Regions from separate parts of the Peribacillus sp. NPDC096379 genome, predicted to be linked through region 1. Evidence: a T-box and tRNA genes for the amino acid it is inferred to sense, from the RefSeq annotation. Region 1 holds a T-box; the other regions hold tRNA genes.
The links. A T-box is a leader RNA that pairs with one kind of tRNA and senses whether it is charged. The one in region 1 lies ahead of tyrS (tyrosine--tRNA ligase), so its partner is inferred to be a tRNA-Tyr.

Region 1 (5,426 bases):
TTTGTTTATACTCCCTGATTTTCAGGATTGGCTGGTTGCTCTGTAGGTGTCTCTGGGGTAGTACCCCCAGGGATTGTTTCTACTGGTTTTTCTACTGGTTTTTCAACCGGTTTTTCAACCGGTTTTTCTTCTGGCTTCGCTTCTTGATTTGTTTGCTCTTTGCTAGTGTCTACTGTTTCACTTGGAATCTCCTGCTTTTTCACTTCTTGTTTAGTAACTGCGTTAGAAGGAGGTGATTCTTTACCAACGATATCAACTGCTGTCACATAATACGTTCCGTTTTGAATGCTGAATGCTAGGCTTTCGTTGGAACGAATACTGGCTACTCTTTGACCATTACTATAGATTCTGTATCCGACAACATCTCTTTCAGGATGAGAATTCCAATTAATACTGCTTCCGTTTAATGCAAGTGTTGGTGCAGCAGGCGTCTTACCGTTATCAGAAAGTGTTGAACCGGTGACAATCATATTCCCGGTAGTATTATATTTAGATAGTAAATCGTTTATATTTTTAATGTACTTTCCACCGATTTTATCGAGATACTCAGGATTCAGCATGTAGCCGCCACTTGTAAATTCGCTTGGTGTCTGAGAATGTGCCAAGTAGCGACCACCACCAGCATAGACATATTGCCCATTAATAAAGCTATGATCTACTTTTGTTGGGACATATTTTACATTGAATAGATCCGTTTCGACCAATCCGGCATTTGAACAAGCATCAGATGGAAGTAAACCTGATATTGAACAGAAGGAACGAGTCACAACACCTGCTGGTTTTTCAAATTTACCTTTAGGTCCAATGAGATCAGGATTTACACTGTAAGCTGAGTTGACTAAACTTGCCCATAGCTTAATATTTCGTTGGCTATACGTAAGTCCTTTATATTTATTATCAATTCTCTTTGGTGTATCATAACCAATCCATGTTCCAAATGTTACGTTCGGGTTTGTAGCAACGAACCAAGCATCTTCTGTATTGTTCGTCGTTCCTGTTTTTCCAGCCCAGTCAGATGAGAAAGATAACCTTCCATTTAAGTACCGTGCTGTTCCATTTGATATGACATCTCGCATAATATCTAGTGTAAGATAAGCGGTTTGCGGTGAAAAGACTTCTACCGGAGCCGCTTCGTGTTGATAAATGACTGTGCCATCTTTCGCTTCGATTTTGTCGATCATGTAGGCGTCGATGAATTGTCCGTCATTAGCAAATGTTGTAAATGCATTCACATTTTCTTCAACCGTTACCCCATTTGTAGGTGTTCCTAACGCTAAGGAAGGGATTGAATAGTCGATATCAATTAACGAGGTAAAGCCCATTTTATCAAGATAGGTTGCCGGGCGTTGATTTAAGATGCCCATATAATAGCTTACTGCAGGAATATTGTAGGAGTTAACGAGTGCCTGCCGGGCGTTTGTTAATCCAGTATACCCTTCTCCGGCATTTTTCGGTTGCCAGCCACCAATTGAAATAGGTACATTAATTCCGACAGATCCAGGTGAGATATATCCTAGTTCAAATGCAGGTGCATATACTAGAAGCGGCTTCATCGTCGATCCATTTGGTCTTTTGGCTGATGTTGCATGGTTGGTCTGCTCTCGATCAAAATTGCGACCGCCGACGAAAGAAAGAATCTTTCCTGTTTTGTTTTCAATGAGAATGGCTCCTGTTTCGACTGGTTCCTGAACAGTAACTTTTTCACCCGATTCAGGGTCGGTCACTTCTTGGGGCTTATCTCTGCCATAATATTCATAGTTTCTAACGACTTTTTGCATCTTATCATACATATCTTTGTTGATGGTTGAATGGACTTTGTAATTATTCTGTTTCAGTTCTCTTCTTGCTAGTGTTGTATATTGTTCTTTTAAATCATTATCTTTTTCTAAATCCGCTTTTTCATATCCGGATTGCTCTGCAAGAATATTCGAAAGAACCTCGATTGCTCGTTCTTCAAGTTCTACGACCAGCCAAGGGTATACTTTGGAAGGTGCTGTTTTCGGTCCGATAAAGTCTTTCGTAATATCATAATTCAGGGCATCGTTGTATTCTTGTTCCGTAAGATAATTTCCATCACGCATTCTTTTAAGTACAGTTTTCAATCTAACTAATCCTGGCTCAATACCTTCTGGACTTTTCAACTCAGCTTTTTGCGTATAAGGCGTATAACGAAAAGGACTTTGAGCTAGACCGGCGATAAATGCTGCCTGTGGAATGGAAAGGTCTTTTGCGTCGATTCCAAATATACCTTTAGCTGCCGATTGGACACCCGCGATATTCTGGCCGGAGGAATTCCTGCCAAAGGTTGATACGTTTAGGTATGCTTGCAGAATTTCATCTTTTTCTAAGAAATTTTCCACTCGAAGTGCGAGTAAGATTTCTTTCGCTTTCCTATCAAAGGATACTTCATTCGTTAATATTTGGTTTTTGATCAATTGCTGTGTTAATGTACTTCCACCGGATTGAACGGGTGCATTTGTCATTTCTTGAAAAATGGCGCGCATAACGGCTTTAGGTACGACACCTTCATGCTCATTAAAGTATTCATCCTCTGTTGCAATGATGGCGTTTAGCAAGTGCGGTGACATTTCATCAATGGTTATTTCTTCGCGCTCAAGATCGGACTTTAACTTCCCGAGAAAAATGTTATCAGCAAAATATAAGTCTGATGCTTCTTCATAATTATAAATATCTTTTTTGAGTTCATCTTTTGTGCGAATCGGCTCATCTTTGACTAAAGCGGCAAAATAACCTGCACCTACACCGCCAGCAAAGGAAAATCCTAAAACAAGGACTATAATAAACAAAAGCAGGATATTCCAAGCTACATGATATGTAACTCTGGAGTATTTTTGCGTTGTTTTACTACGGAAGAAATTGGTGAATTTCAACCAAAATGATATAGGCTCATTTTCATTATTTTTCATCTATCATACCCCCTGAAATCAGATACATTATAGCATATATCCGTATTTAGAAGGGGGATTTTCAAGTATTTCTATAGGTTGTTGAACTTGACATAGCATTTAATATATGATAAAAAATCATTAACTAGAATTTTATTAGGAAAGCAATGAGAGGACTAAAGTAGTCAAACTATCCCTGTTTTAGAGAGCCGGTGGAAGGTGTGAATCGGTACACATAGTTTTGATGAATTACTTCCTTGAGCATTTGCTGTGAACGTTAAGTAGCAGTAAACGGTAGACCGCCGTTAACGGTTTTAAGACGGAGGATGAAGTATGTCCTCAAGTTGGGTGGTACCGCGAATATATTCGTCCCTTCATTTATGAAGGGGCGTTTTTTATTTGTCATATTTTAAAAAAACAGGAGGAAATCACATGGAATTGCTTAAAGATTTAGAATGGCGAGGGATTATTTATCAGCAAACAGATGAAGTGGGAATGAAAGAACTTTTAGAAAAAGAAAAAATTGCGTTATATTGTGGCGTGGATCCGACAGCAGATAGTATGCATATTGGTCATTTATTGCCATTCTTAACATTACGACGTTTTCAACAGCATGGCCATCGTCCGCTTGTTTTAGTGGGTGGAGCAACGGGGTTAATTGGTGATCCGAGTGGAAAAAAAGAAGAGCGTTCCCTGCAAACATTGGAGACGGTTCTGTATAATGCCGATTGCCTAAAGGGTCAATTAACGAAGATTTTCGATTTTGATGGTGATAATGGCGCAATCATGTTAAATAATTATGATTGGATTGGCAAGATTGATATGGTTACTTTCCTGCGTGATTACGGGAAGTATATTGGCATTAATTACATGCTAGCGAAGGATACGATTGCTTCACGATTGGAAACGGGAATTTCATTTACAGAATTCACCTACACGATTTTACAGGGAATCGATTTCAATCATTTATACGACAATCATAATTGTAAACTGCAAATTGGTGGAAGTGATCAGTGGGGCAATATTACAACGGGTCTGGAAATGATTCGTAAATCTCACGACGAAGCTGTTAAAGCATTCGGGATGACCATTCCACTTGTGACAAAAGCGGATGGCACAAAGTTCGGGAAAACAGAAGGTGGAGCAATCTGGCTTGACCCGGAGAAAACGACGCCTTATGAGTTTTACCAGTTCTGGATTAATGCGGCAGATGCGGATGTAGTGAAATACATGAAATTCTTCACATTCTTATCACATGAAGAGATTGAAGCGTTAGCTCAATCCGTAGAAAGCGAACCACATTTGCGTAAAGCACAAAAAACGTTGGCAGAGGAAATGACACGTCTGATCCACGGCCAAGATGCTTTGGACCAAGCGATAAAGATTTCCGCAGCTTTATTCAGTGGAGACGTGAAAAACTTAAGTGCTTCAGAGATTCAAGTTGGATTCAAAGACGTGCCAAGTTTCAGCCGAAACAATACGGATGACATTAACGTAGTTGAACTAATTGTTGAAGCAAATATTTCACCATCTAAACGTCAAGCAAGAGAAGACATCCAAAATGGTGCGATCTCTATTAATGGAGAAAAAGTGACAGACTTAGCATATATCGTAACAGAAGCGGATAAGATTGAAGGGCAATTCATGCTTGTTCGTCGCGGTAAAAAGAAATATACGCTAATTAAATAATAGATAAAGGGTCAGGCCTCACACTCTATACACCGTTATTCTGGTTTAATAGTAGATGTAGGGTTCTGACCTTTTTGTTAGGAGGCACAGTCATATTAGATCGATCGAGTAGGATTCCGGTTTGGCTTAAAAATTAGAAAATTGGCTTGAAAAGTGCACATGTTGGATTAAAAATTAGAAAAGCGTCTCGTAAAGTCCACATTTTAGTCCGCCAATTTCAGGTTCCAGCTCGGAATAAAACTTTCTAAGACAGATGTTTCAATGCCTCACGCTTGCTCAGCGGTTTTAATTGGTTTTGAGCGACAAATAATTGAACACTAGAAGCGTTCGTTTTGGCGTATTCCCGTAATACCCAGCCGATCGCTTTTTGTACAAAAAATTCATTGCTGTGTGCTTGGCGTAGAATGTAGTTATGCAGCCGTTTTTCATTCATATTCTCTTTATAGTAGAGTTGATAAAGAATCGCAGATCTTTGTAACCAAATATAATCATCGTCAATCCATTGATCAGGGTATGAGGAAACAAGTTCGGGGTATTGTAAAAACATATAGCCAAAGATATGAGGGGATAGGACATCGATCGTATCCCACCAAGATTTACTTTTGAGTAAACTGACTAGCCACGGCATGTCAGCGGGAGTAAGGTCTTTTTTAGTTTTTTCCAAGATATCAAGGGCTGCTTTTTGGTATTCTCGTTCTGGTTTTTCCCATAACATAAGAATAACCGTTTCAAGGTTCTCTTTTGACGGTAATCCGTATTCTTGCAAAAATTGCTTAGTTAATTTTCTTCGAATGGGCGTTCGAATCCCTAAAAAATCAAATTGATTTCTCA
Region 2 (5,426 bases), on a different contig from region 1:
CGATGAAACAATCCTTAGAACGGGAGTATCAACAGCCTATATTAGGCGAATTATTACTAAAATGTGATAGTCACCTTCCTATATCAGGATCTATTAAAGCAAGAGGCGGGATTTATGAAATTCTCAAACATGCAGAAGAATTAGCTTTTCAACATCAATTATTAACGATTCATGATGATTATTCGATCTTAGATAGTGATAGGTTTCGAACTTTCTTCTCACAATATTCAATCGCAGTAGGCTCGACTGGAAATTTAGGACTTAGTATTGGCATCATCAGTGCAAAGTTAGGTTTTAATGTTTCTGTTCATATGTCAGCTGATGCAAAACAGTGGAAAAAAGACTTGCTTAGAAGCAAAAATGTCAAAGTTATTGAATATGAAGCTGATTATAGTAAAGCTGTAGAGGAAGGTCGAATCCAAGCAGATAGTGATCCAACATGTTATTTTGTGGATGATGAAAATTCTCACGACCTATTTTTAGGATATGCAGTAGCTGCATCTCGATTGAAGAAACAATTAGAAGAGCTAGAGATAACAATTGATGAAAATCATCCTTTGTTTGTTTACCTTCCATGTGGAGTAGGTGGCGGCCCTGGTGGCGTAGCTTTTGGATTGAAATTATTGTATCAAGACCATGTTCACTGCTTCTTTGCAGAACCTACCCACTCACCATGCATGTTACTCGGTTTAATGACTGGACTTCATGATAAAGTTTCTGTACAAGATCTTGGTATCGATAATGTAACAGACGCGGATGGACTTGCTGTAGGAAAGCCATCTGGGTTTGTCGGTAAAACTATTGAGCCTTTTTTAAGTGGTAATTATACGGTTAGTGATGAACAGTTGTATAAGTTGCTAAAAGAATTAGTCGATACAGAGGGGCTTCATTTAGAACCTTCTGCACTAGCAGGCATGATAGGACCAAGTAAATTATGTACAGAGGGCATCGATTATTTACAGAAGCATAGTTTAACAGAAAAGATGAGTAAGGGTACACATATTATTTGGGGGACTGGTGGTAGCATGGTTCCTGAAGAAATGAAGAATCAATATTATCAAAAAGGGTTAAAGTTAGCGTTAGATAAACAGAAGTAATTTAACACGGGGTAATTTAACCCTGTGTTAAATTACCTTTCTTATTAAACTAACCTCCAATAGAATAAGTCCCCACACACAAACTCTTCTAAATTTTAATTTAGATATTAAAATTTCTTTGAGGGTATTGTTCCACAATCTGGTCCGTTTGCGTAATAAGAAAAAATCCTACATTATCAAAGGTTTCCTGTATTAAGACACTATTTTTGCTATTTATGAAGAATCGAAAAAGAGTTCCCACAAAATGTGAGAACTCTTTTTCTAGTGTATTTTCTTTAACTCGACCATTTGATACCGGTGGCCGGGGTCGAACCGGCACTCCTTACGGAACACGATTTTGAGTCGTGCGCGTCTGCCTATTCCGCCACACCGGCAAAAACTTTATGGAGGCGGCAACCGGAATTGAACCGGTGATAAAGGTTTTGCAGACCTCTGCCTTACCGCTTGGCTATGCCGCCATCTTTTGGAGCGGAAGACGGGATTCGAACCCGCGACCCCAACCTTGGCAAGGTTGTATTCTACCACTGAACTACTTCCGCATATGGCTGGGCTAGAAGGATTCGAACCTTCGCATGACGGAATCAAAATCCGTTGCCTTACCGCTTGGCTATAGCCCATTGTTACATATATATTCAATAATCAATTCATTATGTTTAAAAATGGGGCGACTGATGGGAATCGAACCCACGAATGCCTGAACCACAATCAGGTGCGTTAACCACTTCGCCACAACCGCCATGATGTAGATGAATTTTTAAGTTGGCAGGGGTAGTAGGAATTGAACCCACACCGAAGGTTTTGGAGACCTTTGTTCTACCTTTAAACTATACCCCTATAATTAATGGTGGAGGGGGGCAGATTCGAACTGCCGAACCCGAAGGAGCGGATTTACAGTCCGCCGCGTTTAGCCACTTCGCTACCCCTCCATATTAAGTTACTGATGGCTCAGGACGGAATCGAACCGCCGACACAAGGATTTTCAGTCCTTTGCTCTACCGACTGAGCTACTGAGCCGGTTAATTTATATTAACAACAAGCTTGTTTAACTACTAAATAAAATGGCGGTCCGGACGGGACTCGAACCCGCGACCTCCTGCGTGACAGGCAGGCATTCTAACCAACTGAACTACCGGACCAGATTGCGGGGACAGGATTTGAACCTGCGACCTTCGGGTTATGAGCCCGACGAGCTACCGAACTGCTCCACCCCGCGATAATAGAAATGATGAAAATAATGGTGGAGGATGACGGGATCGAACCGCCGACCCTCTGCTTGTAAGGCAGATGCTCTCCCAGCTGAGCTAATCCTCCGTTATTTATATGGTGACCCCTACGGGATTCGAACCCGTGTTACCGCCGTGAAAGGGCGGTGTCTTAACCGCTTGACCAAGGGGCCACATTATTTAGAATGGCGGAGAGCAAGGGATTTGAACCCTTGAGACAGGGTTACCCGTCTACACGATTTCCAATCGTGCTCCTTCGGCCACTCGGACAGCTCTCCATATGGCTCCGCAGGTAGGACTCGAACCTACGACCGTTCGGTTAACAGCCGAATGCTCTACCACTGAGCTACTGCGGAATAATATAATGTGGTTTTAAAAAACTGCCTGGCAACGTCCTACTCTCACAGGGGGAAACCCCCAACTACCATCGGCGCAAAAGAACTTAACTTCCGTGTTCGGAATGGGAACGGGTGTGACCTCTTTGCCATCATTACCAGACATTTTTTCTGAAAGACATTTATTATTATATCATACTTTTAAATAAAGTCAATAATATTTTTTCATTCCTTCAAAACTAGATAATAAGAAGGGTTTTTGCTTTTTTCAAGAACAATAAGGTTAAGTCCTCGATCGATTAGTATCAGTCAGCTCCACATGTCGCCACGCTTCCACCTCTGACCTATCAACCTGATCATCTTTCAGGGATCTTACTAGCTTACGCTATGGGAAATCTCATCTTGAGGGGGGCTTCATGCTTAGATGCTTTCAGCATTTATCCCGTCCGCACGTAGCTACCCAGCGATGCTCTTGGCAGAACAACTGGTACACCAGCGGTGCGTCCATCCCGGTCCTCTCGTACTAAGGACAGCTCCTCTCAAATTTCCTGCGCCCACGACGGATAGGGACCGAACTGTCTCACGACGTTCTGAACCCAGCTCGCGTACCGCTTTAATGGGCGAACAGCCCAACCCTTGGGACCGACTACAGCCCCAGGATGCGATGAGCCGACATCGAGGTGCCAAACCTCCCCGTCGATGTGGACTCTTGGGGGAGATAAGCCTGTTATCCCCGGGGTAGCTTTTATCCGTTGAGCGATGGCCCTTCCATGCGGAACCACCGGATCACTAAGCCCGACTTTCGTCCCTGCTCGACTTGTAGGTCTCGCAGTCAAGCTCCCTTGTGCCTTTACACTCTACGAATGATTTCCAACCATTCTGAGGGAACCTTTGGGCGCCTCCGTTACATTTTAGGAGGCGACCGCCCCAGTCAAACTGCCCGCCTGACACTGTCTCCCGCCCCGATAAGGGGCGCGGGTTAGAATTTCAATACAGCCAGGGTAGTATCCCACCGACGCCTCGACCGAAGCTAGCGCTCCGGCTTCACAGGCTCCTACCTATCCTGTACAAGCTGTACCAAAATTCAATATCAGGCTGCAGTAAAGCTCCACGGGGTCTTTCCGTCCTGTCGCGGGTAACCTGCATCTTCACAGGTACTATAATTTCACCGAGTCTCTCGTTGAGACAGTGCCCAGATCGTTACGCCTTTCGTGCGGGTCGGAACTTACCCGACAAGGAATTTCGCTACCTTAGGACCGTTATAGTTACGGCCGCCGTTTACTGGGGCTTCAATTCAAAGCTTCGCCTTGCGGCTAACCTCTCCTCTTAACCTTCCAGCACCGGGCAGGCGTCAGCCCCTATACTTCGCCTTGCGGCTTCGCAGAGACCTGTGTTTTTGCTAAACAGTCGCCTGGGCCTATTCACTGCGGCTTTTCCGGGCTATTCACCCTAAAAAGCACCCCTTCTCCCGAAGTTACGGGGTCATTTTGCCGAGTTCCTTAACGAGAGTTCTCTCGCACACCTTAGGATTCTCTCCTCGCCTACCTGTGTCGGTTTGCGGTACGGGCACCCTACATCTCACTAGAGGCTTTTCTTGGCAGCGTGGAATCAGGAACTTCGGTACTATATTTCCCTCGCCATCACAGCTCCGCCTTGATGGAAACGGGATTTTCCTCGTTTCCGGCCTAACTGCTTGGACGCGCATATCCAACAGCGCGCTTACCCTATCCTTCTGCGTCCCCCCATCGCTCAAACGATGTATAGGTGGTACAGGAATATCAACCTGTTGTCCATCGCCTACGCTTTTCAGCCTCGGCTTAGGTCCCGACTAACCCTGAGCGGACGAGCCTTCCTCAGGAAACCTTAGGCATTCGGTGGAAGGGATTCTCACCCTTCTTTCGCTACTCATACCGGCATTCTCACTTCTAAGCGCTCCACCAGTCCTTCCGGTCTAGCTTCAACGCCCTTAGAACGCTCTCCTACCACGGATACCATACGGTATCCATCCACAGCTTCGGTGTTACGTTTAGCCCCGGTACATTTTCGGCGCAGAGTCACTCGACCAGTGAGCTATTACGCACTCTTTAAATGATGGCTGCTTCTGAGCCAACATCCTGGTTGTCTAAGCAACTCCACATCCTTTTCCACTTAACGTAAACTTGGGGACCTTAGCTGGTGGTCTGGGCTGTTTCCCTCTTGACTACGGATCTTATCACTCGCAGTCTGACTCCCGAGAATAAGTATTTGGCATTCGGAGTTTGACTGAATTCGGTAACCCGTTGGGGGCCCCTAGTCCAATCAGTGCTCTACCTCCAATACTCTCATCTCGAGGCTAGCCCTAAAGCTATTTCGGAGAGAACCAGCTATCTCCAGGTTCGATTGGAATTTCTCCGCTACCCACACCTCATCCCCGCACTTTTCAACGTACGTGGGTTCGGGCCTCCATTCAGTGTTACCTGAACTTCACCCTGGACATGGGTAGATCACCTGGTTTCGGGTCTACGACCTCATACTCATGCGCCCTATTCAGACTCGCTTTCGCTGCGGCTCCGTCTTATCAACTTAACCTTGCATGAAATCGTAACTCGCCGGTTCATTCTACAAAAGGCACGCTATCACCCATTAACGGGCTCTAACTACTTGTAGGCACACGGTTTCAGGATCTATTTCACTCCCCTTCCGGGGTGCTTTTCACCTTTCCCTCACGGTACTGGTTCACTATCGGTCACTAGGTAGTATTTAGCCTTGGGAGATGGTCCTCCCTGCTTCCG
Region 3 (5,426 bases), on a different contig from region 1:
GGTCATAGAGATACACAAGTCGTTGGGATTTTACGCACCATGAACGATGTACGTAGAAGCGATTCAAAAGCGTTTAAAGAAATGATTGAGGAGGACTATCCTAACGAAGTTTTTCAAACAACCATTACAAGAAAAGCACCAGTGGGCAGATTAGCTCTCTATGGATTTAATAGGAACCCAGAATTAAAAAAGGCATTAGACCAATACAACCGTTTCTACAAGGAGTTGATTGAGCGTGTCCAAAGTAAATGACATAAAAAAAATGAAACGTATGCAAAAAATAATCACCCCAACCCAAGCATTAGCCGAAATAGTAGGCGAAGAAGATACCAATGTTTATTCGAATAAAGAAATCAACGAAACAAGAAAGGATGAAATAAAAGTGGAAAGAAAACGCGTATCCTTCGATCTACGTACAGATCTACATAAAGAATTAAAAATGCAAGCCCTTGTCCATGAAAAAAACATCTATATTCTGATTGAAGAGGCTTTGGAGAAGTATTTGAAGGAGATTAAGTAGAAGACATTTTGCAAATTTACTTACCATGTGGCCAGACCGAAGCCTATTCAAGTAGCAAACTCTACTATGCTGCATGGAAAGAAGAAAAGAAGAAATCAACCATTCTTCCAACGAATAAACGTTTATTTCTTCTTTTCTTCTTTTCTTCTTTTCTTCTTTTCTTCTTTTCTTCTTTTCTTCTTTTCTTCTTTTCTTCTTTTCTTCTTTTCTTCTTTAATTGAACAGGGCGTTTTTTTGAATGTATGATTTTAGATATTTTCGTACATTCAAATCCTTGATATCACTGGATCTTTTTGATAAACCATCAATATCATACGTTGAATGTATGATATCGGAGGAAAATCATGAAAGAAAAGAACGTACAGCCGTTACGAACAGCTAAAGAAATTGAAGATACGAAATGAGCGTTGCGACGCTATGGTTCCGATCAAGCTTCGGGAAGTAATTGGGGATTATATGGCCCATATGAGCGATACAGAATACCCGTTTCCGAGCCGGAAGGAAAACAGGCGGTTTGGCTACAATTCCACACCTGTCAAAATTCAGAAGGTTCGGTAGCCCTAATACATAGATTGAAAAGACGTTTAAGGTAAAACTGGAGAATTATTGTGAAAAATGAATTGAAAGTAATAAATCTGCAAGGTCTTTTAAGGTCCTTTAAGGGGTGTTTATAACATCTGAAATCTTTATATTTACATTTGTACTCAAAAAAAGATAAAACGCCCTAGAAGGCCCAATAAACAGCATGAACGACGTATTTTAAAAAACATATTACAAAAATCATAAACAAAATCCCTATTTTTTTCGAATGCCCCCTTTTTGGAACCCTTCGAATCTATCTTCGGAACTTAAAAACACTATAAATAAATCAGCAAACAGCAGCCTATAATTCTCACATCATTCGTATTTTTTACTCGTTCTACATCTTTTATCTCTAAACCACTATATCCATATTTTTTAATCTTTTCCCCAAACTAATCTCTCCATTTATACATAAACCTACTTGCTATTTCATCCACCCTCGGCCGGCGACAACTTTAGAGTACAGAAGACCTCGGCTATGTTTACGTAGTATAGGCGAGGTCTTCTGATGTTTACGAAAAAGAAGGAGCCCGGCCGAACCCGTAAACAGACAGGGATGTACTACAAATTAAAACCGCAAATGAAACAGACATTGAGCTCTCTTTGAGATCTATCTGTGTTGTGGTATATTTTACGATTTTTAAAGAAGATAATTTTATCTAAATTAGTTTGTTTTAAGATATTATTTCTTGTTTCAATGGCTGATTCTTTCATGGATTTCTTCTAAAGGAATAGCAAAGTAAGCCTTATCCATTAGGTTTTTAAAAGTACCTGTGAAGAAGGCAGCTAAGGTCGTTCTGATTTTCCCTTTTTTAGAGGCTCTGATTGCTTGTTTAAAGGCAGCTATGGCTGTATATGTAATGATTTCAGGTTCTACTATGTTTTTTATCCCCTTTGTATCAAGAAATACGCTTTTCCAAAGGTCTTCGATCGTAGCAGCATGATTAAAGAAAGGCTTAACAGCCTGGACAAATTCTTTTGGAACATAAGAAACCGTAAAAGTAGAATCTAAATGCGTCACCTTACGTTTATTTATCTTTTTAGTATTGCTAGTTTCTAAAAGATTACTAGTTTCTCTTTCAAAATTATGCCCTTCAACCTTACTGTCGCAAGGTTTCTCGTGATCCTCACAATACGTCAATTTTTCCTTTTTTAATACATCAATTGTATTAAAAATATAGACATTATGCCCTTTTCCACCTTTGGATTTAGCCGTATTTTCGACCGATAGGATCCCTAAATCCTTCGCTTTTCTCAACATTCGTTCAAAAGTTGATCGGCTTATACCAAAACCATTCCCTTTTTCATTGATGGCTCTTAATAGAGTGCCAATCTTTGCGTTAGCCACTCCAACATATTTAGCAGAGAATCGAACTAGGCGTTTGAACGCGACTAATTCCCCTTTAGTAAAATCTTTTTTATGTTCAGCCAGGAACATTTCAATGTGGTTGTTAAATTTTTTTACGGTTTTAAACTTGCTAAAGTCTTTAAAATTTTCAATTCTTCCAGCTACCAACATGGTTTTTCTTCCTTCCGAGAAGACAAAGAAAAAGGCATACTTTACCCTTTTACCAACCCCAGCCGGATTAGAAAAACGGTAAAATACACCTTTGGACGCCCTATTTTTAAAATCACTAAAAGTTAACGGTTGAAATTCTCTCTATAAACCCGTTATAATAGGCGTATCGAAATTGTTGTTTTTCCTGTTCCGGCTGTGGTGGTTGTGAAACAGGGTCAAAGTCATTTCCGTTAAAGGCGCCAACCTTTAACATATGGAAGTGGCTTTTTTATTTGTCCGTATCAAGTTTTTTATTTAATAGAATTATAAACCTACAAAACTAGCAAAGTCCAGATATTTAAGAGCTTTTCTATATAGGGACTAAAGCTAAAGGATATTAACCGCCTACAAAACTGCCACCCATTCTGTTGTGTATTAACTTTTAAAAATTCATCGCCAGCCTACCACTACAAGCTTTCGTTTATCACTGCCCATTTGGAAGGTTCCGAACTCATTCGCAACCCTTTCGGAACCTACACAAGAAAAAAATCATTTTTTTAAATAAATAATGCTGAGAAACGCATTATAATCAATTTATTTTTTGTTTTATGTATCATTTGTTCACTAGAGTGACCTAAAGTGCCATGAGACGAATGAATTGGTTCAATACGGTCTTGTTTTGCTCACAGACTGAAATGAACAAACAAAAAAAACTAACCTTAATTGGTTAGTTTTTACGCGCCTTAGAGGATTCGAACCTCTGACCGACGGCTTAGAAGGCCGTTGCTCTATCCTGCTGAGCTAAAGGCGCATCCTATGTGTGGCGGAGAAGGAGGGATTTGAACCCTCGCGCCGGTTACCCGACCTACACCCTTAGCAGGGGCGCCTCTTCAGCCTCTTGAGTACTTCCCCATATAAAAAAAAATGGCTCCGCAGGTAGGACTCGAACCTACGACCGTTCGGTTAACAGCCGAATGCTCTACCACTGAGCTACTGCGGAACAAAAAATATAGGATTATGGTGGGCCTAAATGGACTCGAACCATCGACCTCACGCTTATCAGGCGTGCGCTCTAACCAGCTGAGCTATAGGCCCATTTTTTTGGAGCGGGTGAAGAGAATCGAACTCTCATCATCAGCTTGGAAGGCTGAGGTTTTACCACTAAACTACACCCGCAAAATATGTCTCGCTTCGATACCGGTGGCCGGGGTCGAACCGGCACTCCAAAAGGAACACGATTTTGAGTCGTGCGCGTCTGCCAATTCCGCCACACCGGCATGATTAAGGCAGCACCCGGATTTGAACCGGGGGTGAAGGTTTTGCAGACCTCTGCCTTACCACTTGGCTATGCTGCCATGACTGGGCTAGAAGGGATCGAACCTTCGCATGACGGAATCAAAATCCGTTGCCTTACCGCTTGGCTATAGCCCAATAATATAAAATAAATGGGTTCACAACCTTCTTCGGAAGTTCCGAAGACCTCTATTCTATCTTTAAACTACACAATGATGGAATGGTGGAGGGGGGCAGATTCGAACTGCCGAACCCGAAGGAGCGGATTTACAGTCCGCCGCGTTTAGCCACTTCGCTACCCCTCCGTATTAATCTAATGATGGCTCAGGACGGAATCGAACCGCCGACACAAGGATTTTCAGTCCTTTGCTCTACCGACTGAGCTACTGAGCCACACAATGTATATCAATAGTAGGTGACCCTACTAGAATAAAAATGGCGGTCCGGACGGGACTCGAACCCGCGACCTCCTGCGTGACAGGCAGGCATTCTAACCAACTGAACTACCGGACCAGATTGCGGGGACAGGATTTGAACCTGCGACCTTCGGGTTATGAGCCCGACGAGCTACCGGACTGCTCCACCCCGCGACGATATGAATTGTGTGATCTTTTTCAAAAAATGGAGGAGGTAGAGGGATTCGAACCCCCGCGGGATTTGACTCCCCTGTCGGTTTTCAAGACCGATCCCTTCAGCCGGGCTTGGGTATACCTCCGTATAAATAGTGGTGGATCTTGTAGGACTCGAACCTACGACCAGACGGTTATGAGCCGTCTGCTCTAACCAGCTGAGCTAAAGATCCTTCATGATTTGGTAGCGGCAGAGGGGATCGAACCCCCGACCTCACGGGTATGAACCGTACGCTCTAGCCAGCTGAGCTACGCCGCCAAATAAATAAGCGTATACAATAATCATAATAATGGTGGAGCCTAGCGGGATCGAACCGCTGACCTCCTGCGTGCAAGGCAGGCGCTCTCCCAGCTGAGCTAAGGCCCCATTATAAAAAAAGGTGATAATCGGGAAGACAGGATTCGAACCTGCGACCCCTTGGTCCCAAACCAAGTGCTCTACCAAGCTGAGCTACTTCCCGTCTATATGGCGCGCCCGAAAGGAGTCGAACCCATAACCTTCTGATCCGTAGTCAGACGCTCTATCCAATTGAGCTACGGGCGCGTATAAATATAAAATGGTGCCGAGGACCGGAATCGAACCGGTACGGTAGTCACCTACCGCAGGATTTTAAGTCCTGTGCGTCTGCCAGTTCCGCCACCCCGGCACTTACGAAAAGTAGAGCGGAAGACGGGATTCGAACCCGCGACCCCAACCTTGGCAAGGTTGTATTCTACCACTGAACTACTTCCGCGTAATAAATAATGCGGGTGAAGGGACTTGAACCCCCACGCCTCGCGGCGCCAGATCCTAAGTCTGGTGCGTCTGCCAATTCCGCCACACCCGCGATAAATGGTGAGCCATGCAGGATTCGAACCTGCGACCCTCTGATTAAAAGTCAGATGCTCTACCAACTGAGCTAAT

Region 2: it encodes a tRNA-Tyr, which carries the amino acid that the T-box ahead of tyrS (tyrosine--tRNA ligase) is inferred to sense. The anticodon was not compared.
Region 3: it encodes a tRNA-Tyr, which carries the amino acid that the T-box ahead of tyrS (tyrosine--tRNA ligase) is inferred to sense. The anticodon was not compared.

The regions. Positions count from the first base shown of each region.
Region 1 covers NZ_JBIWFD010000001.1:508,446-513,871, forward strand. The annotation lists gene ACIQZI_RS02530 (transglycosylase domain-containing protein) at 6-2,927, opposite strand; T-box leader at 3,065-3,283, shown strand; gene tyrS (tyrosine--tRNA ligase) at 3,339-4,595, shown strand; gene ACIQZI_RS02540 (DNA alkylation repair protein) at 4,840-5,426, opposite strand, start outside.
Region 2 covers NZ_JBIWFD010000002.1:70-5,495, reverse strand. The annotation lists gene ACIQZI_RS09120 (D-serine ammonia-lyase) at 1-1,097, shown strand, start outside; tRNA gene ACIQZI_RS09115 (tRNA-Leu) at 1,390-1,471, opposite strand; tRNA gene ACIQZI_RS09110 (tRNA-Cys) at 1,482-1,555, opposite strand; tRNA gene ACIQZI_RS09105 (tRNA-Gly) at 1,562-1,636, opposite strand; tRNA gene ACIQZI_RS09100 (tRNA-Gln) at 1,640-1,714, opposite strand; tRNA gene ACIQZI_RS09095 (tRNA-His) at 1,758-1,833, opposite strand; tRNA gene ACIQZI_RS09090 (tRNA-Trp) at 1,858-1,931, opposite strand; tRNA gene ACIQZI_RS09085 (tRNA-Tyr) at 1,940-2,023, opposite strand; tRNA gene ACIQZI_RS09080 (tRNA-Phe) at 2,039-2,111, opposite strand; tRNA gene ACIQZI_RS09075 (tRNA-Asp) at 2,157-2,233, opposite strand; tRNA gene ACIQZI_RS09070 (tRNA-Met) at 2,237-2,310, opposite strand; tRNA gene ACIQZI_RS09065 (tRNA-Val) at 2,333-2,408, opposite strand; tRNA gene ACIQZI_RS09060 (tRNA-Glu) at 2,419-2,493, opposite strand; tRNA gene ACIQZI_RS09055 (tRNA-Ser) at 2,507-2,598, opposite strand; tRNA gene ACIQZI_RS09050 (tRNA-Asn) at 2,602-2,676, opposite strand; rRNA gene rrf (5S ribosomal RNA) at 2,703-2,818, opposite strand; partial or broken rRNA gene ACIQZI_RS09040 (23S ribosomal RNA) at 2,935-5,426, opposite strand, start outside.
Region 3 covers NZ_JBIWFD010000015.1:118-5,543, reverse strand. The annotation lists gene ACIQZI_RS24160 (ParA family protein) at 1-252, shown strand, start outside; gene ACIQZI_RS24155 (hypothetical protein) at 236-520, shown strand; gene ACIQZI_RS24150 (hypothetical protein) at 908-1,078, shown strand; gene ACIQZI_RS24145 (hypothetical protein) at 1,797-2,621, opposite strand; tRNA gene ACIQZI_RS24140 (tRNA-Arg) at 3,338-3,411, opposite strand; tRNA gene ACIQZI_RS24135 (tRNA-Ser) at 3,422-3,512, opposite strand; tRNA gene ACIQZI_RS24130 (tRNA-Asn) at 3,526-3,600, opposite strand; tRNA gene ACIQZI_RS24125 (tRNA-Ile) at 3,619-3,695, opposite strand; tRNA gene ACIQZI_RS24120 (tRNA-Gly) at 3,703-3,776, opposite strand; tRNA gene ACIQZI_RS24115 (tRNA-Leu) at 3,796-3,877, opposite strand; tRNA gene ACIQZI_RS24110 (tRNA-Cys) at 3,885-3,955, opposite strand; tRNA gene ACIQZI_RS24105 (tRNA-Gln) at 3,960-4,031, opposite strand; tRNA gene ACIQZI_RS24100 (tRNA-Tyr) at 4,115-4,198, opposite strand; tRNA gene ACIQZI_RS24095 (tRNA-Phe) at 4,214-4,286, opposite strand; tRNA gene ACIQZI_RS24090 (tRNA-Asp) at 4,330-4,406, opposite strand; tRNA gene ACIQZI_RS24085 (tRNA-Met) at 4,410-4,483, opposite strand; tRNA gene ACIQZI_RS24080 (tRNA-Ser) at 4,516-4,608, opposite strand; tRNA gene ACIQZI_RS24075 (tRNA-Ile) at 4,619-4,695, opposite strand; tRNA gene ACIQZI_RS24070 (tRNA-Met) at 4,705-4,781, opposite strand; tRNA gene ACIQZI_RS24065 (tRNA-Ala) at 4,814-4,889, opposite strand; tRNA gene ACIQZI_RS24060 (tRNA-Pro) at 4,910-4,983, opposite strand; tRNA gene ACIQZI_RS24055 (tRNA-Arg) at 4,990-5,066, opposite strand; tRNA gene ACIQZI_RS24050 (tRNA-Leu) at 5,081-5,169, opposite strand; tRNA gene ACIQZI_RS24045 (tRNA-Gly) at 5,185-5,256, opposite strand; tRNA gene ACIQZI_RS24040 (tRNA-Leu) at 5,268-5,349, opposite strand; tRNA gene ACIQZI_RS24035 (tRNA-Lys) at 5,356-5,426, opposite strand, start outside.